DNA from 3 places in the Ectopseudomonas khazarica genome. Region 3 is predicted to be linked to each of the others. Evidence: riboswitches for the same ligand, from Rfam matches in the RefSeq annotation. Region 3 holds a riboswitch; each other region holds the start of a gene.

Evidence for each region. Region 3 has a riboswitch for cobalamin ahead of cobG (precorrin-3B synthase). Riboswitches for the same ligand answer to the same signal wherever they lie in the genome.
Region 1: another riboswitch for cobalamin. It lies ahead of cobO (cob(I)yrinic acid a,c-diamide adenosyltransferase); the one in region 3 lies ahead of cobG (precorrin-3B synthase).
Region 2: another riboswitch for cobalamin. It lies ahead of JLK41_RS21325 (TonB-dependent receptor domain-containing protein); the one in region 3 lies ahead of cobG (precorrin-3B synthase).

Annotation. Positions count from the first base shown of each region.
Region 1 is NZ_CP068551.1:1,994,346-2,001,584, reverse strand. It holds gene JLK41_RS09500 (cobyric acid synthase) at 1-444, opposite strand, end outside; gene cobD (threonine-phosphate decarboxylase CobD) at 444-1,454, opposite strand; gene cbiB (adenosylcobinamide-phosphate synthase CbiB) at 1,447-2,355, opposite strand; gene bluB (5,6-dimethylbenzimidazole synthase) at 2,359-3,012, opposite strand; gene JLK41_RS09480 (cobyrinic acid a,c-diamide synthase CobB) at 3,009-4,301, opposite strand; gene cobO (cob(I)yrinic acid a,c-diamide adenosyltransferase) at 4,301-4,912, opposite strand; cobalamin riboswitch at 5,093-5,302, opposite strand; gene JLK41_RS09470 (hypothetical protein) at 5,342-5,662, opposite strand; gene JLK41_RS09465 (C40 family peptidase) at 5,672-6,196, opposite strand; gene JLK41_RS09460 (C40 family peptidase) at 6,279-6,902, opposite strand; gene JLK41_RS09455 (molybdopterin molybdotransferase MoeA) at 7,053-7,239, opposite strand, start outside.
Region 2 is NZ_CP068551.1:4,528,069-4,535,307, reverse strand. It holds gene JLK41_RS21345 (retropepsin-like aspartic protease family protein) at 1-29, shown strand, start outside; gene ribA (GTP cyclohydrolase II) at 154-774, shown strand; gene JLK41_RS21335 (MFS transporter) at 771-1,184, shown strand; gene JLK41_RS21330 (cobalamin-binding protein) at 1,184-1,978, shown strand; gene JLK41_RS21325 (TonB-dependent receptor domain-containing protein) at 2,183-4,048, opposite strand; cobalamin riboswitch at 4,133-4,335, opposite strand; gene dxs (1-deoxy-D-xylulose-5-phosphate synthase) at 4,458-6,359, opposite strand; gene JLK41_RS21315 (alpha/beta fold hydrolase) at 6,442-7,239, opposite strand, start outside.
Region 3 is NZ_CP068551.1:5,328,151-5,335,389, forward strand. It holds gene JLK41_RS25040 ((2Fe-2S) ferredoxin domain-containing protein) at 1-518, shown strand, start outside; gene bufA2 (BufA2 family periplasmic bufferin-type metallophore) at 632-886, shown strand; gene bufB (MNIO family bufferin maturase) at 940-1,782, shown strand; gene JLK41_RS25055 (HvfC/BufC N-terminal domain-containing protein) at 1,773-2,555, shown strand; gene JLK41_RS25060 (cobalt-precorrin-6A reductase) at 2,552-3,271, opposite strand; gene cbiE (precorrin-6y C5,15-methyltransferase (decarboxylating) subunit CbiE) at 3,268-4,470, opposite strand; cobalamin riboswitch at 4,623-4,803, shown strand; gene cobG (precorrin-3B synthase) at 4,898-6,235, shown strand; gene JLK41_RS25075 (precorrin-8X methylmutase) at 6,228-6,854, shown strand; gene JLK41_RS25080 (precorrin-2 C(20)-methyltransferase) at 6,854-7,239, shown strand, end outside.

The sequences.
Region 1 (7,239 bases), 2.1 Mb from region 3:
GTTGGCGATGTCACCGGCACGCAGGTTGATTTCCGCCGGCGAGCCGGCGCCCTCGACCAGTACCAGTCGGTAGCCCTCGACCAGCCGCGCATGGGACTCCAGTACCGCCGCCATGGCCACCGGCTTGTAGCCGTGGTAGCTCAGCGCCTGCATGTTGCCGATGGCACGCCCGTGGATGATCACCTGGGCGCCCATGTCGCTGTTGGGCTTGAGCAACACCGGATTCATGTCGGTATGCGGCGCCAACCCGGCGGCCTGGGCCTGCACGGCCTGCGCCCGGCCGATCTCGCCACCGTCGGCGGTCACCGCCGAGTTGAGCGCCATGTTCTGCGGCTTGAACGGCACCACGGCGACGCCCTGACGCCGCGCCCAGCGGCACAGGGCGGTGACCAGCGTGCTCTTGCCGGCATCGGACGTGGTGCCCTGCACCATCAGCGTGGTCATCAGGGCGTCTCCTCGAGATTGGCCAGCATCGGCGCGCACTCCAGCAGGCCCTGCTCCAGGCGCTGCCAGCCACACTCGTCCGCCGGCAGACCGAAGCGCAGGCTGTCCAGCTCGGCGAACAGGCGCACCAGGATGCCGCGCCGCGCCAGCAGCTCGGCACAGGGCACCGCCCGCCGCGTGCAGCAGAACTGGAACAGCGCCGAGCCGCCGGTTGGCGGCATGCCGCAATCGCGTAGCAACGCGGCCAGGCGCTCGCCGTCGACCTGCAGGCGTTCGCGCTGGCGGCGCTGGCCCTCATGGTCGTTGAGCAGCGTCAGGGCCACGCTGCGCGCCGGGCCGCTGACCGCCCAGGGACCGAGCAGGCTTTCCAGCTCATCCAACAGCGCCTGCGCCGCGAGCACGAACCCCAGGCGCAGGCCGGCCAGGCCGAAGAACTTGCCGAACGAGCGCAACACGATCAGCCCCGGCATGTCGCTGTACGCCGCCAGGCTGTGCTGCGGGGTGCAATCCATGAAGGCTTCGTCGACCACCAGCCAGCCGCCGCGCTCGGCCAGTTGGTCATGCCAGTCGAGCAGGCGCGCCGGTTCGATCAGGCGCCCCGTCGGGTTGTTCGGGTTGACCAGCAGCAGCACGTCGAGCTGCGGCAAGGCACGATGCACCGAACCCTCGCTGAGCCTGGTGATGCGATGCCCTTCGCGTCGCCAGGCCGCCGCATGCTCGGCATAGGTGGGGGCCAGAATGCCGACATTGCCTGGCTTGCGCAGACGCGGCAGGGCCTGGATCGCCGCCTGCGACCCCGCCACCGGCAGCAGGCTGGCGGCACCGTAGTAGTCGCGCGCCGCCTGCTCCAGGCCATCGTTCACCTCAGGCAGCCGCGCCCAGGCAGAACCGGGCACGGCGGGCAGCTCCCAGCCGTAGGGCGCCACACCGGTCGACAGGTCCAGCCAGTCTTCCAGGGCAATCCCGTAACGCTGCGCCGCGGCGCGCAGCCGACCACCATGCTCAAGCAATCCCTACCTCCCACAGCGTCAGGCACAGCAGCCACAGCGCTACGCCGGCAACGACCCGATTCATCGCCCGCTCGATATCTCGCGCTCGCGGAGCCGGCCCCTCGCCCAGTCGTGGACGCTCGTGCACCTCGCCGTGATACTCCGCCGCACCACCCAGGCTGACGCCCAGGCTGCCGGCCCCCGACGCCATCACCGGGCCAGCATTGGGACTGTCCCACATCGGCGCCTGTCGACGCCAGCAGCGCAGCGCCAGGGCCACGTTGCCGAGCAGTGCATAGGTCAGCGCCACCAGGCGCGCCGGGATGTAGTTGAGGACGTCGTCGATCTTCGCGGCGGCCCAGCCGAAACGCTCGAAGCGCTCGTTGCGATAGCCCCACATGGCATCGAGCGTATTGCTCAGGCGATACAGCACGACGCCGGGTGCCCCCGCGACGATGAACCAGAACAGGGCGGCGAAGACTGCGTCGGAACCATTCTCCAGGACCGATTCGGTACCGGCGCGCGCCACGCCCGTCGCATCCAGCGCGGCGGTGTTGCGGCTGACCATCCAGCCGACGCGTTCACGCGCGAGCGGCAGGTTACCCAGGCGCAGCGCCTGCGCCACCGGCCGCGCATGCTCGTACAGGCTGCGCAGCCCGAGGGCGAAGTACAGCGCGAAGATATCCACCGCCCAGGTCAGGGAGGTCACCTGGGTCAGCAGCCAGGTGAGCAGTGTCAACGGCAGCACCGCCAGGCACCAGGCCGTGACACCGTGACTGCGCCAGCCGCCGCCGGCCGGATTGAAACGCTGTTCGAGGCGGCTGGCCAGGCGCCCGAAGGCAACCAGCGGATGCGCCCGGCGCGGCTCGCCCAGGGCGGCATCCAGGGCGACGCCCGCGCAGGTGATCAGGGCCAGGCTCATCGCTCAGTCACCACGGACACCCCAACGGTTCTCGAACAACAGCTCCGCCAGTGGTCGCGGCGTCGCCCAGCCCTGCTCCACCAGCATGGGCTTTTCATAGAACGCCTCGACCGGCCCCAGGCACAGCAGCGCGACCGGCTTGCTGCCTGCGGGCATGCCCAGCAGCTCGGCCAGCGCAACGGGATCGAACAGCGACACCCAGCCCAGCCCCAGGCCTTCGGCGCGTGCCGCCAGCCACAGGTTCTGAATGGCGCAGGCGACCGAGGCCATGTCCATCTCCGGCAAGGTGCGCCGCCCGAAGATGTGCTTCTCGCGGCCGTCCATCAGCGCCACCGCGAGCAGCTCGGCACAGTCACGAATGCCCTCGACCTTCAGGCGCATGAACGCGTCCGAGCGCTCGCCCAGGGCTTCGGCGGTACGCACCCGCTCCGCCTCCACCAGCTCATGCGCCTGCTGGCGCAGCTGCGGATCGCTGATGCGCAGGAAGCGCCAGGGCTGCATCAGGCCGACGCTGGGCGCGTGGTGCGCGGCCTCCAGCAGGCGTGCCAGCACCTCGGGCGGCACCTGGCCACCGGCGAAGTGGCGCATGTCACGGCGCTCGCCAATGGCGCGGTACACCGCCGCACGCTCCAGCGCAGAGAAGGCGTGATCGCTCATGGACGCAACAGCGCGGCGGCCGCCTCCGGATTGGATGGCAGGTAGAAATGGATGTAGCTGGCGGTGAGCCGGCCGAGCCGATAGACCGCCTCGGCCACCGGCTTGCCGTTCGGGCAGCGCGCCTGCGCGTGCGGCGTGAGCGGGCTGTCCAGTCGTGAGTGGTGATAGGTGTGGCCACGCAGCAGGCCTTCCGCCAGCTCGACTTCCTGCAACGCCAGCGCGGTCAGGCGCGGCTGCAGGGTCGCGCTGCCGGCAAGCAGGCCGAGCATGCGGCCACTGGCGCCCTGCTTGTCATGCAGCTCGTCGAGCAGGTAGAGCATGCCGCCGCATTCGGCGAGCAGCGGCTTGCCGGCCTGGTGATGGGCACGAATCGCCGCCGCCATGGCCTGGTTGGCTTCCAGCTCGGCCAGGTACAGCTCGGGGTAGCCACCTGGCAGGTAGAGGCTGTCCACCTCGGGCAAGGCGCTGTCGGCGAGCGGCGAGAAGTAGCGCAGCTCGGCGCCCAGGGCCTGCAACAGGTCGAGGTTGGCCTGGTAGAGGAAGGCGAATGCCGCGTCCCGCGCTACGCCGATGCGCACGCCGGCAAGCAGGGAGCCTGGCTCATCGATCACTGGTGCGGCGAAGCTCACTGATGGCGGCAGATCGACGTCGGCACTGGCCGCCAGGGCATCAGCGGCGGCATCCAGCCGGGCATCGAGGTCGGCCAGTTCGGCCGCCTGCACCAACCCCAGGTGGCGGCTGGGCAGTTCCACCGCCGCACTGCGTGGCAGGGCACCGAACCAGCGGATCGTCTCCGGCAGGGCATCACGCAGGATCTCGCCGTGGCGCGTGCTGGCGACGCGGTTGCCGAGCACGCCGGCAAACGGCAGGTCCGGTTGGAAGGTGGCCAGGCCATGGGCCAGCGCGCCGAAGGTCTGCGCCATGGCGGCGCCATCGATCACCGCCAGCACCGCTACGCCGAAGTGACGCGCCAGGTCGGCCGCCGAGGGCTTGCCGTCGAACAGGCCCATCACCCCTTCGATCAGGATCAGGTCGGCTTCGCCAGCGGCCTGCCACAACAGGCGGCGACTCTCGGCCTCGCCGACCATGGCCAGGTCGAGCTGGTACACCGGCGCGCCGCTGGCACGGGCATGGATCATCGGGTCGAGGAAGTCCGGGCCGCACTTGAACACCCGCACCCGCCGCCCCTGGCGCGTATGCAGGCGCGCCAGCGCAGCGGTGACGGTGGTCTTGCCCTGACCGGAGGCCGGCGCGGCGATCAACAGCGCCGGACATTGACGTGCGCTCATCAGAATTCGATGCCCTTCTGCGCCTTCACCCCGGCCTTGAACGCATGCTTGACCAGGTTCATCTCGGTGACCGTATCGGCGGCCTCGATCATCTCCGGCAAGGCGCCCCGCCCCGTCACCACTACATGCTGCAGCAGTGGCCGGGCTTCGATATCGGCCAGTACCGTGGGCAGGTCGAGATAACCGTGCTTGAGGGCGATGTTCAGCTCGTCCAGCACCACCAGGCCGACGGACTCGTCGGCGAGCAGGCGCCGCGCCACGTTCCAGGCGTCCTGCGCCTTGGCGATGTCACGCTGACGGTCCTGGGTCTCCCAGGTGAACCCCTCGCCCATCACGTGGTAGCTGACTTCCTCGGGGAAACGGCGGAAGAAGGTTTCCTCCCCGGTGCTGGCTGCGCCCTTGATGAACTGCACCACGCCGACCCTGATGCCATGCCCGAGGGCCCGGGCGACCATGCCGAAGGCGCTGCTGCTCTTGCCCTTGCCGTTGCCGCTGTGCACCAGCAGCAGACCGTACTCGTCCTGGGCCTGGGCGATCTTCTCGTCGATCAGGGCTTTCTTGCGCTGCATGCGCGCCTTGTGGCGCTCATCACGTTCGACGGACTCGCTCATGCTCTGCTCCTGTACATCACGCGCCGGCAAGGTCGTGCGCGGCGCGAACGGCAACCAGAAGAAGAGACGACGATGCGCACGTCCCATCCAGGCGCCAATGGCTGGTCGGGCATGCGGAAGACAGAAAACACGAACGCCCCGGTGCAACCGGAGCGCTGGCCGGACAACGCCCTCCGCGATGCCGTGAAACTGCGACAGGCCGGTCTCCGGGCTCGTGAGCGAACCAAAGGTTCAACGCCGCGCCTTCCCGTGCACTGCACAGTGGCCTATGGCGGCGTACGACTCACCTACCGTTGCGGGGGCAGCGCCGGCATTGGAACCGGCTTCCCTGTTTCACCCTCTCGACCGCCGCTGGCGGCGATTCAGGGCACCTGAAGCAAGGCGCGCAGAGTAGAGGCTGGCCACCCTGCGCGTCAACGCCGAAGCTGCTCAGTGCCTGGGCGTGAAGCCTGCCGGCTTGCGCGCCAACCACTCGACGAAGGTGCGCAAGCGCTCGTCGCCCAGCAACGCTTCCCGAGTGTTATAGGTCAGTGCCAGCTCCTTTTCGCTGAACAGGCGGTGAATCTGGTTATGGCAGGCGCGACAGACCCACAGCGTGGCGCTGATGCGCTCATGCCGGGGATAGCGTTTCTGTACGTAGGCCTTGTCATGCAGCGCCCGGGGAATCAGATGATGGCGCGTCAAGGCCACAGGGCGAGCGCAAAGCTCGCACGCTTCAGGCTGCGGCGGCAGACGAATGGGATCGGCCATCGGCAGGGGTCAGGGGTTGTGCGCCAGCTCCGGCGTGATGACCCGCTTGGCATCGAGATAGACACGCTGCCAGTAGACGTTGTCGAGGCTGTCCAGGCGCACGGTGCCGCCGCTGGACGGCGCATGCACGAAGCGACCCTCGCCGACATAGATGCCGGCGTGACTGACGCTGCGCCCGCCGCTGGTGGCGAAGAACACCAGGTCGCCACTTTGCAGGGCATCACGACGGACATCCGGGGTGCGCATGGCACTGAGCTCACGCGTCGAGCGAGGCAGGCTGATACCGGCGGCGTCGCGGTAGACATAGCCGATCAGGCCACTGCAATCGAAGCCGCCCTCGGGTGTGTTGCCGCCATAACGGTAAGGCGTACCGACCAGGCCGAGCGCACGAAACAGGACATCCTCGGTTCCGCCCTGATAGGCCGAGGAAGCGCTTGGCGGTATGTAGACGGGCTGGGGAGCGGGAGCGTGGCTGCTGCAGGCACTCAGCAGCAGCGCGAGGGAAACGAGGGCAACACGGGTCGTGACGGGCATGAGCGAGGCGATCCTGAGCCTGGACAGGCTCTACTCTGCCGCCTCGGGCGTGGTGGCGCAACCCTGCGGTTACGCCGTCCCCTCAGGGATGGGCCTTGGCCGAGGCCTGTTCGTCTTCTGTCGAAGCCAGCGCCAGCACGCGCTTGGCCTCCATGTAGCTGCGCTTCCAGTAGCTGTCGTCCAGGCTGTCGATGCGCACGCCACCGCTGCGGCTGCTGCTGGAGTGGATGAACTGGTCATCGCCCAGGTAGATGCCGGCATGGCTGACGCGACCACGACCCCGGTTGTTGAACAGGATCAGGTCACCCGGCTCCAGGTCGGCACGCGCCACCTTGGGCGCATCCAGCTTGATCAGCTCGCGGGTGGAGCGCGGCAGCTCCAGACCCACTTCCTCGCGGAACAGGTAGCCGACGAAGCCGCTGCAATCGAAACCGGACTGCACCGAGGTGCCGCCGTAGCGATAGCGGGTGCCGATCAGCGAACGCCCGAGATCGAGCAGGCTGTCGGCCAACTGCGGCATTTCATAGGGTTTGTCGTCGACCAGTGCGGCGACGTCATCCTCTGCCGGCTCGCTCTGCTGAGCCTGTACAGGGGCGGCGGGCCGGGCCGAGGTTTCGCCGCTCTGCGGCTGCGGCGCATGGCCCGCGCAGGCGGCGAGAAACAGGGTGAGTGCAACAGGCACGAGGGGTGCGAAGCGCTTCAGCATGGGCACGACCGTGTCGAGGGAATTCATATTAAGTGCGCGACTATGCCCTCTATATGACCCATTTGCAAATTCTATCGTTGCAATTGTGACTCCGTAGTCTCGCCACACCATCTAACGCGCCCAGCCAGGCAATGGCCGGGCGCGTGTCGCTCAGCCCAGAATCTCGCTCAGCGGGATGAAACGCAGCATGTCCCCTTCGGCGAGGGTGCTGCCCTCCATGACTTCCGCCAGGCCCTCGGCCCAGGCCGCACTGCGCAGCACGCCGGAACTCTGATTGGCGTAAGGCACCACCCGGCCGTGCTCCAACCGCGCCCGCAGGTACTCGCGGCGCATGCCC
Region 2 (7,239 bases), 800 kb from region 3:
GCATGCTGGTGCTGGAGTCGAAGCACTGAGCCCTGCGCCGGGATAGTCGATCATTTCTCTCGATACTGATGATCGGCAATTCTGACTGACCTGCCAGCGGGGGCTGCTGATACAATGCCGGCCCTGTTTCGTACTCATTGCTAGGAGTATCCGGTGTCCGTCGTGTTTGTCGCCGCCTCCCAACTGCCCACCCCCTTCGGTGTGTTCACCATGCACGGCTTCCTCGATGAAGCGACCGGCAAGGAGCACGTCGCCCTGACCTTCGGCGAAGTGGCCGGCGGCGCACCGGTGCTGGGGCGGCTGCATTCCGAATGCCTGACCGGTGACGCCCTGTTCAGCCTGCGCTGCGACTGCGGGGCTCAGCTGCAGGCGGCATTGCAGGCCATCGCCAACGAAGGCCGTGGCGTGCTGCTCTATCTGCGTCAGGAAGGCCGTGGCATCGGCCTGCTGAACAAGATTCGCGCCTATGAGCTGCAGGACGGTGGCGCCGATACCGTTGAGGCCAACGAGCGCCTGGGCTTCGGTGCCGACCAGCGCGACTACGCGATCTGCCTGCCGATGCTCGAACACCTGGGCATCCAGAGCCTCAAGCTGATGACCAACAACCCGCGCAAGGTGAAAGCCCTGGGCGACATGGGCATCGCCGTGGATCACCGTGTGCCGCTGCAGATCGCGCACAACCCCTACAACAAGCGTTATCTCGCCACCAAGGCCGGCAAGCTCGGCCACATGCTGGGCAACCAGCACCAGGGCGAGACCGAGGAAAGCCTGTGACCCGAGGCCAGGTGAAGCGCCGCCTGGCGCTGGCCTGGTGGCGTCAGCTGGGCGTCGCACTGGCGCCGCTTGTCGTGTTCAACCTGCTGTTCGGCGGTGGGAGCACCACGGTGCTGACCATGCCGCTGTTCGTCGCCGGCCTGGCTTCGATGTTCGTCAGCCTGCCGCTGTTCGCCGCCTACAAGCGCGCCCTGGTGGCCACCGAGAAGGCCCTCGACAGCGATGACGAAGCGGCTGCCTGGCTGGAGCTGGATCGTGTGCGCCTGCGCGCGCTGCTCGCTGCCGCGTTGCCCGCCTGGATCGCGGCGCTGGCGGTACTCGCCGGGCTCGAGGCGATTCCCCTGATGCTGCTGGCGCTGTCGTCCATCGTGCTGCACTGTCTCTATCGCATTCCCCGCCAACTGGGCTGATGCGCGCGCTGCTGCTGACCCTGTGCGTGCTGGCGCTACCACTGCCGGCTGCCGAGCGGGTGATCAGCCTGGCGCCTTCGCTCAGCGAAATCATGCTCGACCTGGGCGCTGGCGACCGCCTGGTAGGTGTGCTCGAAGGGGAACAGCAGCCCGCCGGCGTGGCCCATCTGCCGACGGTCGGCCGTTATGGTCAGCTCGAATTCGAGCGCCTGCTGCAGCTCGCCCCCGACCTGATCCTGATCGCCCCGGGCAGCGTGCCGCCAGCACAGCAGGCGCAGTTGCAGCGTTTCGACATCCCGCTGCTGGTGATCGAACCGGCCCGTCTCGACCTGCTGGGTGATGCCTTCGTGCAGATTGGCCAGCGAGTAGGCCGGGCGGAGCAGGGCGAGCGCCTGGCCGCCGAGTTTCGCGAGCGGCTGGCGGCGCTGCGTCAGCGCTATCGGCGCGAACGACCGCTGGCGGTGTTCTATCAGATCTGGCATCAGCCGCTGTACACCATCGGTGGCGAACAGTTGATCGGCGATGCGCTGCAGGTGTGCGGCGCACGGAACCTCTTCGCCGAGCTGCCGCAGCCTGCGCCACAGGTCAGCGTGGAGGCCGTGCTGGCGCGCGATCCGGACATCATCCTGGGCGGCAGCAATGCCGAACTGAGCGCCTGGCAGGCCTGGCCGCAGCTGCATGCCGTGCGCCAGGGCCAGGTATGGACGGTGCCGGACAAGGGCCTGGAACGGCCCAGTCTGCAGATGCTCGGGGCGATCGAGCAGTTGTGCGAGCGGATGGCCGGGGCGCGTTAGTGCCACGGGACGTGCAGTGCTTTCGCAGGCAGGCTTGGCCGCCTGTGGATGTTGCTGGCGTGGGTTGCGCTCGATGTGGCGCTAACCCACCACCGCTGCCATGCGTTCCATCGCTGGTGGGTTACGCGGCGCTCCCGTTCATCGGCGCTTGCCAGATAGGCGTTCGGCGCCGCTAACCCACCCTACGCGAGCAGTGCATCGACATCAGATCTGCGGCGTCCAGGTTACGGCGAACAGTGCGGTGCGTCCGGCACTGTTGTAGCCGAAGCGCCCGTTGGGCGTGCTGTACGTGGCTTCTGCGTAGTCCCGGTCCAGCAGGTTATCCAGCTTCAGGCTCAGCCCCAGTTCCTGGGTGGCCTGCCAGGCTGCGCGCAGGCTGAGCAGGCCGTAGCCGCTCATCCTGATCTGGTTCTCGGCATCGTCGTAACGACCACTGAGCGCACGCCAGCCAGCGCCAATCGACACGTCACCGAAGCGGCGGTCGATATCCAGCGTCAGCGTGCGTTTGGCGCGACGTTGCAGGGTATGACCGCTGTCGCGATCGCGCGGGTCGATCAGGGCCAGGGCCAGGTTGCCTTGCCAGCCGAACAGTTCCTGCTGCACTGCGGCCTCGAAACCATTGATCCGGGCAGTCTGGACGTTCTGCGGAATGAAGTTCTCGTCCAGAACGATGGCATCTTCGATCTCGGTTCGGTAAACGGAGGCCTGCAGCGAGCCTGTGTCGCTGTACCGGCTGCGCCATTGCAGTTCGTAGCTCCTGGAGCGTTCCGGGGTGAGCTCGGGGTTAGCGCTGGGGAAACACATGCTGCCGAAGCAGAAGTCCGGGTAATACAGGTCATTGAAGGTTGGCGCGCGGAAGCCTTCGCTATACGACAGAATCAGATCGTGGGCGTTGCCCAGCGGCAGAGTCAGTGCCGCATTCCAGGTGTTTTCGTCGCCGAACTGCTGGTTGTCGTCATGGCGCAAGCCGATCTCGGTGGAAAAGTTTTCCCCGCTATAACGATGCTGGATGAAGGCTGCGCGGTTCCAGCGCGAATCCTCGACGAAGTCCGTGGTGCCCTGGGCTCGATCCTCGTACCAGTCCAAGCCCAGCAGCAACTGATGGTTCTCGGTGAGTGTCAGCGTGTTCAGCCAGTTGGCGGCGTCACGGTATGTGTTGAACTGGCTGACTGAACCACCCGGTTGATCATTGCCGCTATCGCGTTTGTCTTCGCTGTGGCCCAGCTCCAGGCGACTGCTCCAGCTATCGCTGAGCTGTGCGTCGATGAAGCCGGAAGCACTGCTGAGCAGGTAGTCGGTAGTCGGCAGCGAGCCGCTGAAGACATCGTCGTACTCCACCTGGCCACGCTGGTCGAGCAGGTTGAAACCGATCTGCAGGCTGTCATCGAAGCGGTGCGACAGACTCAGGCTCAGTGAGCGGTTGCGGTAGGCATCGTCGTCGCCATTGGCGCCGAAACCGTCGCGGGTCGCGTCGATACCGGCCGTCTCGTCCAGTGCAGCGCCCAGGTGAAAGCGGGTGCGCTCATCGCCACCGGAAAGACCAAGGCTGCGCTGGTAGGTACTGTCGCTGCCGGCTGCCAGGCGCACGTAAGGGGCGAGCCCCTGGTCATCGCCCTTGCGCGTGAAAATCTGTATCACCCCACCGATGGCATCGGAGCCGTAGAGTGCCGAACGGGCGCCACGCACGACCTCGATACGCTCGATCTGCTCGGGGGCGAGAAATTCCAGGCTGCTGGTACCACTGGATGCCGCGGCGATGCGTTGGCCATCGACCAGCACCAGCGTTTGTGCCGTGCTGGTGCCGCGCAGAAACACGCCCGTCTGGCTGCCAGTACCGCCAGTGCGGACGACGCTAAGACCGGGAACGCGCTGCAGCAGCTCTGCAACGCTGCTGACCTGCAAACGCTCGATATCCGCTCGCTCGAACACGGTGCTGGCCGCCGTGGCCTGGGCTTGTGGTTCGGGCATGCGGCCCGAGGTGATGACCAGGGGCTCGGCCACGTAGGGTTCGCTGGCCAGTGACAGGCCAGGCAGGACGGCAATGGCCAGGGCCAGGCGAGACGCTCTCATGATGATTTCCTCAAGGTCGGCAGACTTTCGAGGAGGACAGCAGCCAGCGCGTGGGCGGCGCTTGACCGTGCTGCCCTCCGCAACACCAGTCGATCCGCCTTGGCCGGTCTCCGGGCTCTCGACCCCTATCCGCCTTCCCGGGGGCTCCCAGTGGCGGTTGGATAGGGACAAGCGTGATGCTTGCAGTCGATTACCGTTGCGGGGGCAGCGTCGGGATTGCTCATGGAGAGCGCACCGACTTCCCGTTCAGCAGACCGTTGAAAACTACCTGCGTTGGCGTTTTTTCAACGGCTTGCTGACGCCGCTTGCGCAGCGCACCCTGGCGGAACATGAAGTGCGCGCACCTTAGTGCGCGCGCAGCGGCATGACAAGCAAGCCCGGCTCATGCGGCGATGAGCGGGGCTCATGCTCAGAGCAGGTTCAGGCGTTCGCGCACCGCGCGTTCGATGCCGGCATCGTCCAGGCCGCACTCGGCGAGCATCTGGCTGGGCTTGGCATGCTCGACGTAGTAGTCCGGCAGGCCGAGGTGCAGCATCGACACCTGGCGGTTCTCGGCGGCGAAGAATTCGCTGACCGCGCTGCCGGCACCGCCCATCACGGCGTTTTCCTCGAGGGTCACCAGCAGCTCATGGCTGTCGGCCAGCTCACGCAGCAGGGCTTCGTCCAGCGGTTTGACGAAGCGCATGTCGACCACGCTGGCGTCCAGCGTCTCGCCAACCCGCAGGGCTTCGGCCAGTTGCACGCCGAAGGCCAGCAGGGCGACGCGCTTGCCCTGGCGACGGACCACGGCCTTGCCGATTTCCAGCGGTTCGAGGCCCGCATCGAGCGGGGCGTTGGGGCCGGTGCCACGCGGGTAGCGCACGGCTGCCGGGCCGTCGAACAGGTGGCCGGTGGTGAGCATGCGGCGCATCTCGTTCTCGTCGCTCGGCGTCATCACCAGCATGCCGGGGATGCAGCGCAGGTACGACAGGTCGAAGCTACCGGCATGGGTCGGGCCGTCTTCGCCGACCAGGCCGGCGCGGTCGATGGCGAACAGCACGTCGAGGTGTTGCACGGCCACGTCATGGATCAGCTGGTCATAGGCGCGCTGGAGGAAGGTGGAGTAGATCGCCACCACCGGCTTGGCGCCCTCGCAGGCCATGCCGGCCGCCAGGGTCACGGCATGCTGTTCGGCGATGGCGACATCGAAGTAGCGCTCGGGGAAACGCTCGCTGAAGGCCACCAGGTCGGAGCCTTCCTTCATCGCCGGGGTAATGCCGACCAGGCGCTCATCGGCCTCGGCCATGTCGCACAGCCACTGGCCGAACACGTTGGAGTACTTCGGGCCGCTCGGCCGCTTCGGGCTGGAGAGTGCTGCGGCCGGCGGCGTCACCGGCTCCAGCTTGGTGATGGCGTGATAGCCGATCGGGTCGGCCTCGGCCGGCGCGAAGCCCTTGCCCTTCTTGGTCACCACGTGGAGGAACTGCGGGCCGTCCAGGTCGCGCATGTTGCGCAGGGTGGCCAGCAGGGTCGGCAGGTCGTGGCCGTCGATGGGGCCGACGTAGTTCCAGCCCAGCTCCTCGAACAGGGTGCCGGGCACCAGCATGCCCTTGGCGTGCTCCTCGACCTTGCGCGCGATTTCCCAGGCACCGGGCAGGCGCGAGAGCATCTTCTTGCTGCCTTCGCGCATGCTGGCGTAGGTGCGGCTGGAGATGATCTTGGCCAGGTAGTTGGACAGGCCGCCGACGTTCTTGGAGATCGACATGTCGTTGTCGTTGAGGATCACCAGCATGTTGGCGCCGACGTCGGTGGCATGGTTGAGCGCTTCGAAGGCCATGCCGGCGGTCAGGGCGCCATCGCCGATCACCGCCACGCTCTTGCGCTTCTCGCCCTTCAGGCGGGCGGCGATGGCCATGCCGAGGGCGGCGCTGATGCTGGTGCTGGAGTGGCCGACGCCGAAGGTGTCGTACTCGCTCTCGCTGCGACGCGGGAAGGCGGCCAGGCCGTCACGCTGGCGCAGCGTGCCCATGCGCTCACGGCGACCAGTGAGGATCTTGTGCGGATAGGCCTGATGGCCGACGTCCCACACCAGGCGGTCGTCGGGCGTATCGAAGACGTAGTGCAGGGCGATGGTCAGTTCGATCACGCCGAGGCCGGCACCGAAGTGACCGCCACTCTGGCCGACGCTGTAGAGCAGGTACTGGCGCAGCTCGTCGGCGAGGGTTTCCAGGTCCGCTTCGGCCAGGCGACGCAGTTCGTCCGGCGTATTGGCGCTGTCCAGCAAGGGCGTCAGCGGGCGCTCGCGGGGGATCTCGTGGAAAGTGGTCGGCATCAGGCGAATCGTTATAGGTGTAAAAGATGCGGCAGTTTACCTGATGCCAGGAAAACAGCCCAATCCGCTGACCAGATCGCCGTCAGCGGTAGTGCCGCGCGAGAAACGCCAGCAGCAGTTCGCTCACCCGCTCGCCGCACTCGGCCTGCAGCCAGTGGCCGGCGCCCGGCAGGTCGTGGCGCTCCAGGTGCGGCACCTTGTCGCCCATGCGCTTGAGCGTCGGTGCCTCGAAACGGCCGACCGGGTCGTGCTCGCCGAGCAGGAACAGCGTTGGCTGCGTCACCTGAAGTGCGGCCAGATGCTCGGTGCGTTGCCAGTTGCGCTCGAAGTTGCGGTACCAGTTCAGCGCGCCGCGAAAGCCGTGGCGTTCGAAGGTGCGCAGGTAGTGGGCGAACGTCGCCTCGCTGCACCAGGGCGGCAGCGGGATGTCGGCCGGCATGCCGTCGAACAGCCGCGCATCGGCCGGTTTGTCCGTTGCCAGCAGGGCATCGCCCAGGCCGCCGAGCAGCAGGCGCAGGCTGCGGCCGATGTCCGCGTCCAGTTCGGCCTCGGCCAGCCCCGGCTGCTGGAAGTAGAGGATGTAGTGGAAGCGTCCGGCGTAGGCCTCGCGCATCATCTCGATGGCCGGGCGTTTCGGCCGGCCGCCGAAGGGCACCGACAGTGCGCCCAGGGCCCTGACCCGTTGCGGCTCGAGCAGGGCCAGATGCCAGGCCACCGGCGCGCCCCAGTCATGGCCGACCACAGCGACCTCGCGCTGGCCGAGCCGGTCCATGGCCGCCTGGATGTCGCCGCACAGGCTGAGCAGGTCGTAGGCTGCGGTATCGCTCGGCGCGCTGCTGGCGCCATAGCCGCGCATCTCCGGGGCGAACACGCGATAGCC
Region 3 (7,239 bases):
GCGCCGATGCCATGCACCGTGACTGGCTGCGCCAGCGCATCGCCGAGCGCGGCAACGGCGAAGCCGTCTTCGTGGTGTGCAGCGCCCTCGAGGACGCCTGGCTGGACGGCCTGGCCGCACTGCTCGAACAGACCGGCCGCCACCTGCCCTGCCAGGACGTGCCGGCCCTGCCCGAGCAGCACCCCTGGTCGCAGATTCCGCCGCACAGCCAGCGCCTGCTGCTGTGCAACGGTCCGCGCTGCACGCGCAAGGGCGCCCTCGGCCTGTGGAAAACCCTGCGCCAGCGCCTCAAGGCCGCCGGCCGCCTGGAATGTCCCGGCGGTGTGCACATCACCCGCAGCCAGTGCCAGTTCCCCTGTGACCTGGGCCCGACGGCGAGCCTTTATCCACAGGGCGAGTGGTACGGCGTCAACGACGAGGCAGCGGTCATCCGCCTGGTGGACGAGCGCCTGGTCGCGGGGCGGGCCGTGCCGGAGCTGCGTATCGACCAGCCTGACGACAGTGCGCAGGAGCACTGAGCAGAAAGTTTTTTCCACCCCTGTAACGCCAGCGGCAGGTCCGACTCTAGTGAGTTGCCGGGCCTGAACGACGATGCTTCAGCCGGCCTCTCCAATTTCCAGAGGATAAGCGCATGACTATCAAGACCACCGCCGCTGGCGCCGCCATTGCCTTCGCCGCCGCCTCGCTGTTCGCCGGCATGACCGCCAGCGTCGCCTCGGCCGAGGAAGCGACCGTACACTGCTACGGCGTGACCTCCTGCAAAGGCCAGAACGACTGCAAGACCGCCGAGAACGCCTGCAAGGGCCAGGCAGTCTGCAAGGGCCACGGCTTCAAGGTGATGACCAAGGCAGAGTGCTCCGCTGCCGGCGGCACCGTAGGCGCCTAAGAGCCACGAGGGGCGGCCGGCCGGTCGCCCCGTTTTCACCTGCGGAGGCGGCGATGAAAGCAACGACGATGCTCGGCCACGGCCTGGGCCTGCGCAGCGAGTACTACCAGGAAATCCTCGAACGGCGGCCCGCGGTCGACTGGTTCGAGATCATCTCCGAGAATTACATGGTCGATGGCGGCAAGGCGCTGTACTACCTCGACGCCATCGCCGAACACTACCCGCTGGTCATGCACGGCGTATCGCTGTCGATCGGCGGGCCGCACGCGCTGGACCGCGACTACCTGCAGCGCCTGGCGCAACTGGCCAGGCGCGTGCGCCCGGCGTGGATCTCCGACCACCTGTGCTGGAGCCGGGGCAATGCCCACCAGCTGCATGACCTACTGCCGCTGCCCTACACCGAGGAAAGCCTGCAGCACGTCGCCGCACGCGTGCGCCAGGTGCAGGACGTGCTGGAGCGGCCGCTGGTCCTGGAGAACGTCTCCAGCTACCTGCGCTGCGCCGATGACCAGATGAGCGAATGGCAGTTTCTCTCGGCCCTGTGCGAACTCAGCGGCTGCGAGCTGCTGCTGGATATCAACAACGTCTACGTCAGCGCGCGCAACCATGGTTTCGAGCCGTGGGACTTCATCAGCGCACTGCCGACCGAGCGCATCCGCCAGTTCCACCTGGCCGGTCACCACGACTACGGCGACTACCTGATCGATACCCACGACCACCCGGTGTGCGACCCGGTCTGGCAGCTGTACCGGCGTACCCTGGCGCACCTGGGCCCGGTTTCCACCCTGCTCGAGCGGGACGATCACCTGCCGCCTCTCGACGAGTTGCTGAGCGAACTGCAGCAGGCGCGGCGCATCGCCCGCGAGGTGCTCGGCGAGGAGGCGGCATGCGCCTGAACGAATGGCAGCGCGAGGTCGAGCGCTACTTGCTCGGCAACCAGTCGACGCCCGATGCCGCCCTCGCCGCCAGCCTGCTCGGCAGCGCCGCACTGAGCGCCGAACAGGGCCTGGCGATCTATCACAACGCCTATCGCGCACGCCTGCTCGAAGCCCTGCAGGGCGACTACGCGGCGATCCACGCCTGGCTCGGCGACGACGACTTTGAGCGCCTCGGCCGCGACTACCTCGACGCCCATCCCTCGGCGCACTTCAGCCTGCGCTGGCTGGGCGCCAACCTGGCCGGCTTCATCGAGCAGCACCTGGTCGCCGAGCAGGCTGCACCGCTGGCCGAACTGGCGCGCCTGGAATGGGCCTTCACCCTGGCCTTCGACGCCCACGATGCCGAGCTGCTGCGTGCCGAACACCTGGCGCAGCTGGCGGCACAGGACTGGCCGCTGCTGCGCGTGGCGCTGCAACCGAGCGTGCAATGGCTGACCCTGCAGCACAACAGCCTGGAGCTGTGGCGTGCCCTCAAGCACGAGCAGGCATTCCCGGGCAGTCATGCCCTGGAGCACGCCGAGACGTGCCTGATCTGGCGTGAGCAACTGGTCACCCGCTATCGCAGCCTCGACCCCGCGCAAGCGCAGGCCTTGCAGGCCATGGCCTGTGAGGGGCTGAACTTCGCCGAGCTGTGCGACAGCCTGCAGGAACTGGGGGAGCAGGCCCCTGTGCAGGCCGCACGCTGGCTGCACCAGTGGCTGAGTGACGGCCTGTTGGTGAAGGCGACCTAGCGCGGCAACGCCTCGAGCAGCGTCTGCAGGTCGCAGAAACTGCGCGTTGCCGGCGCCGGCTCGGGCCGGCGCAACAGCAGCACCGGCAGACCCAGCTCGCGCGCCACCTGCAGTTTCGGCTCGGTCGCCTGGCTGCCGCTGTTCTTGCTCACCAGCACGTCGCAGCGGATACGGGCGAACAGGGCACGCTCCTCGTCCAGCGAGAAAGGCCCGCGAGCCCCGATGATCTCCGCGCGGGGCGGCGCCGGCTCGCTCTGCAGGCAACGCACCGTCCAGTGCTGGTGCGCAGGAATCTCATGCAGATGCGCCAGCGGCTCGCGCCCGGAGGTGAAGAATGGCCGCTGGAAGGGTGCCAGGGCATGGCTGAGCCCGTCCCAGCCCTCCACTTCGCGCCAGTCGTCGCCGGCCGCAGGTTGCCAACCGGGGCGCCGCAGCGCCCAGCAGGGCACACCGCTGAGCACGGCGGCCCGTGCCGCGTTGGCGCTGATCTGCGCGGCGTAGGGATGGGTCAGGTCCAGCAGCAGTTCGATGCCTTCGGCGGCGATGAACGCGGCCAGCCCGTCGGCACCACCGAAGCCGCCCACCCGCACGCGACAGGGCAGGTCGTCCGGTACCCGGCCCAGGCCGGCCAGGCTGTACAGCGTTTCGGGGCCCAGCTGACGAGCCAGGCGCAGCGCCTCGCTGGTGCCGCCCAGCAGCAGGATGCGCGGCCTCACGGCTTGCGTACCGCCAGCAGGGTGATCGGCAACGCCGCCCGCCAGGTATCGAACCCGCCCAGCGGTTGCGCCTGCGCCACCGTCAGGCGCAGCAGCTCGCCGCCCTGCCGTTCGCGAAAGGCCACCAGCGCCGCCTCGCTCTGGATCGTCACCGCGTTGGCCAGCAGCCGCCCGCCCGGTTTGAGCGCGGCCCAGCACTGTTCCAGCAGCCCCGGCACGGTGACGCCGCCGCCGATGAAGATGGCATCCGCTGCCGGCAATCCGTCCAGGGCCTCCGGCGCATGCCCGGCCACCAGCTGCAGAGCGGGCACACCAAGGGCGTCGCGGTTGTGCCGGATATGCGCCTGACGGCCCTCGTTGGCCTCGATGGCGATGGCGCGGCAGGCGGGATGGGCGCGCATCCACTCGATGCCAATGGAGCCGCAGCCGGCGCCCACGTCCCACAGCAGCTCGCCGGGCAGCGGCGCCAGGCGCGCCAGGGTCACGGCGCGCACGTCGCGCTTGGTCAGCTGGCCGTCATGCCGATAGGCATCGTCAGGCAGGCCGCAGGTCGGCGGCAGCACCTGGGTCCCGGCGTCCGCCAGGCACTCCACGGCGAGCAGGTTGAGATCGGCCGCGCGCGGCAGGCTCCACTGCGCGGCCAGGCCATCGATACGGCGCTCCTCGGGCCCGCCGAGGTGCTCCAGCAGGGTCAGGCGACTGGCAGCGAAACCGCGCGCGCACAGCGCTGCGGCAACCTGGGCAGGCGTGTCGCCGTCGGCGCTCAACAGCAGCAGGCGCACACCGGGAAACAGGCGGGCATTGAGCGTGGCCAGCGGCCGGCCGACCAGCGAGACCACGTCCACCTCCTGCAGCGGCCAGCCCAGGCGCGCCGCCGCCAGCGACACCGATGACGGAGCCGGCAACACCTGCAGCTCATCGGCCGCCAATTGCCGCGTCAGGCTGGCCCCGACGCCGTAGAACATCGGATCGCCGCTGGCCAGCACGCATACCGCCTCGCCGCGCCGCGCCAGCAACGGCTGCAGGTCGAAGGGGCTCGGCCAGTGTTCCCGCTCGCCAGCGATGCACGGCGGCAGCAACGCCAGCTGGCGCGGCGCACCGACGATACGCGTGGCCGCCAGCAGGGCCCGCCGCGCAGCCTTGCCCAGGCCGGGGTAGCCGTCTTCGCCGATACCCACCAGGGTCAACCAGGGTTTCATCCACCTTCCTCGCAAGTAGCCGACAGGGCGCGTGTCGCGACGCCGCGCAAAGCGGGCATAATAGCGCCTTCGTCGGTGCCCCTTGTAAACGGGCCCAAGAGTCTGTTCACGATCTGCATGCGTCAGCCGCCGGTGGCTTTCCGAGCCTGGCGTTGCTGCAGTGGATCGTCGACAGCCTCGAAGAGGGAATCCGGAGCGATCAACCATCGCCACCGAGCTGCCCCCGCAACTGTAAACAGCGAGTCCGCTGCACATGCGCCACTGGGCAACCGGGAAGGCCGTAGCGGATGAAGACCTGTCAGCCAGGAGACCTGCCGACGAACGCTGGTCGCGAGTGCCAACATCGGGCGGGGTGTACCGATGCCATGAAACCCTCTCGACGGGTTTCGCTGGTCCGGTCGCCGCGTCGTTGTTGCTGGTGAACCCTGTGCGCGACTGTCCCCTCACCGCCGAACTGCCAACCCCTCGGGCTTCTGCCTGTCCGGGCCTGCTGCGCATCGTGCCCGCACTGGACGGCGGCATCTGCCGCGTCAAGCTGCCTGGCGGCGTGCTGCACAGTGCCCAGGCGCGTGCGATCGGAGAGGCTGCCCGGCGCTACGCCAGCGGTACCCTGGAGCTGACCAACCGCAGCAACCTGCAGATTCGCGGCGTGCTGCCCGGCCAGGAGAGCGCGTTGATCGGCGCACTGCTCGCTGCCGGTCTCGGTCCGCGCGTGGCCGCCGCCGACGACGTACGCAACCTCCTGCTCAGCCCTGCCGCTGGCCTCGACCCGCAGGCACGGATGGACGTTCGCCCGCTCGCCGGGCAACTCCTCGATCTGCTGCAGGACACCCCGGCGCTGCATGCCCTGTCAGCCAAGTTCGCCCTGCAGCTGGATGGCGGCGAAGCCCTGGCGATGCGCGAACACCCGCACGACCTGTGGCTGGCCGCCGCAGATGAACGCCACCTGTTGCTGGGCCTGGCCGGCTGCCCCAGCGACGCGCCGCTGGCGCGCATCGAAGCCGCGCAGGCGGTCGAGCTGGTGCACCAGCTGCTGCTGCTGTTCCTCGAACTGGCCACGCCCGAACAATCACGCATGCGCCAGCTGCTGGCGCAGCTCCCGGCCAGCGAACTGCTGCAGCGCCTGCAGGCACGCCTGGACTTCCCCCTGCAGCCGCCAACAGCCGACTGGCAGACGCCCGCAGGCGTCGAGCGGGCGCCCGCAGGGATTTATCCACAGGCCCGGGCCGGCCTGTGCATGGTCGTCGCCGGGGCCCAGCTGGGTCGCCTGCACGCCGAACAGCTGCTGGCCCTCGCCGAGCTGAGCGAGCGGTATGCCGGCGGTGAACTGCGCCTGACCCCCTGGCAGGGCCTGCTGCTGGGCAACGTGCCGCAGGCTGAGGCCGCAACCCTGAGCAACGCACTGGGCGAACTCGGCCTGCTGCACGAGGCCGGCGACCCACTGCTCGGGCTGGTCGCCTGCACCGGATCGGCCGCCTGCGCCCGTGGCCTGGCCGACAGCAAGCACCACGCGCTGCACCTGGCCGAGCTGCTGCGCGCCAACGGCGCCCGCCCGCAGACTCACCTCAGCGCCTGCCCGCGCAGTTGCGCCAGCGCGCGGGTACAGCCCTACACCCTGCTGGCCAGCACGCCCGATCACTACCAGCTCTATCAACGCACCCCCGAGGTGACCGGCTTCGGTCGCCTGCTGGTGCCGTCCATGACCATCGACGAGGCCGGCGCCTGGTTCGCCCGCCACCTTCCCGCAGGACTCCCTGATGCTTGATTACATCCGCGACGGCCAGGAAATCTACCGCCGCTCCTTCGCCACCATTCGCGCCGAGGCCAACCTGTCCGGCATTCCCGCCGACCTGGAGAAACTCGCCGTGCGGGTGATCCACGCCTGCGGCATGGTCGACGTGGTCGAGGACCTGCGCTTCTCCCCCGGAGCTGGCGCCGCCGGCCGCGCAGCCCTGCTGGCCGGCGCGCCGATCCTCTGCGATGCGCGCATGGTCGCCGAGGGCATCACCCGCCCGCGCCTGCCGGCGAACAATCCGGTGCTCTGCACCCTGCACGACGCCGGCGTGCCCGAACTCGCCCGTGAGGTCGGCAACACCCGCTCGGCGGTGGCCCTGGAACACTGGCGCGAACACCTGGAGGGCAGCGTGGTGGTGATCGGCAACGCCCCCACCGCGCTGTTCTACCTGCTGGAAATGCTCGACGCCGGCGCCGCGAAACCGGCGCTGATCATCGGCATGCCGGTGGGCTTCATCGGCGCCGCCGAATCCAAGGACGCCCTGGCCGCAGACAGCCGTGGCGTGCCCTATGTGATCGTGCGCGGTCGGCGCGGCGGCAGCGCCATGGCGGTGGCCGCGGTCAACGCGCTGGCCTCGGAGGTGGAGTGATGGCCGGTCGTCTGCTTGGTCTCGGCGTCGGCCCCGGCGACCCCGAGCTGCTCACCCTCAAGGCGCTGCGCCTGCTCAAGTCGGCGCCGGTGGTGGCCTACTTCGTGGCCAAGGCGAAACACAACGCCGGCCAGGGTGGCAACGCCTTCGGCATCATCGAGGCGCACCTGGACGACGCCCAGCAGCGCCTGCCGCTGGTCTACCCGGTGACCACCGAGAAGCTCGCCGCACCGCTGTCCTACGAGGATGTGATCGCCGATTTCTACGACACCTGCGCCGAACAGATCGCCCAGCTGCTGGACGCCGGCCAGGACGTGGCGGTGATCTGCGAGGGCGACCCGTTCTTCTACGGTTCCTACATGTACCTGCACGACCGCCTCGCCGA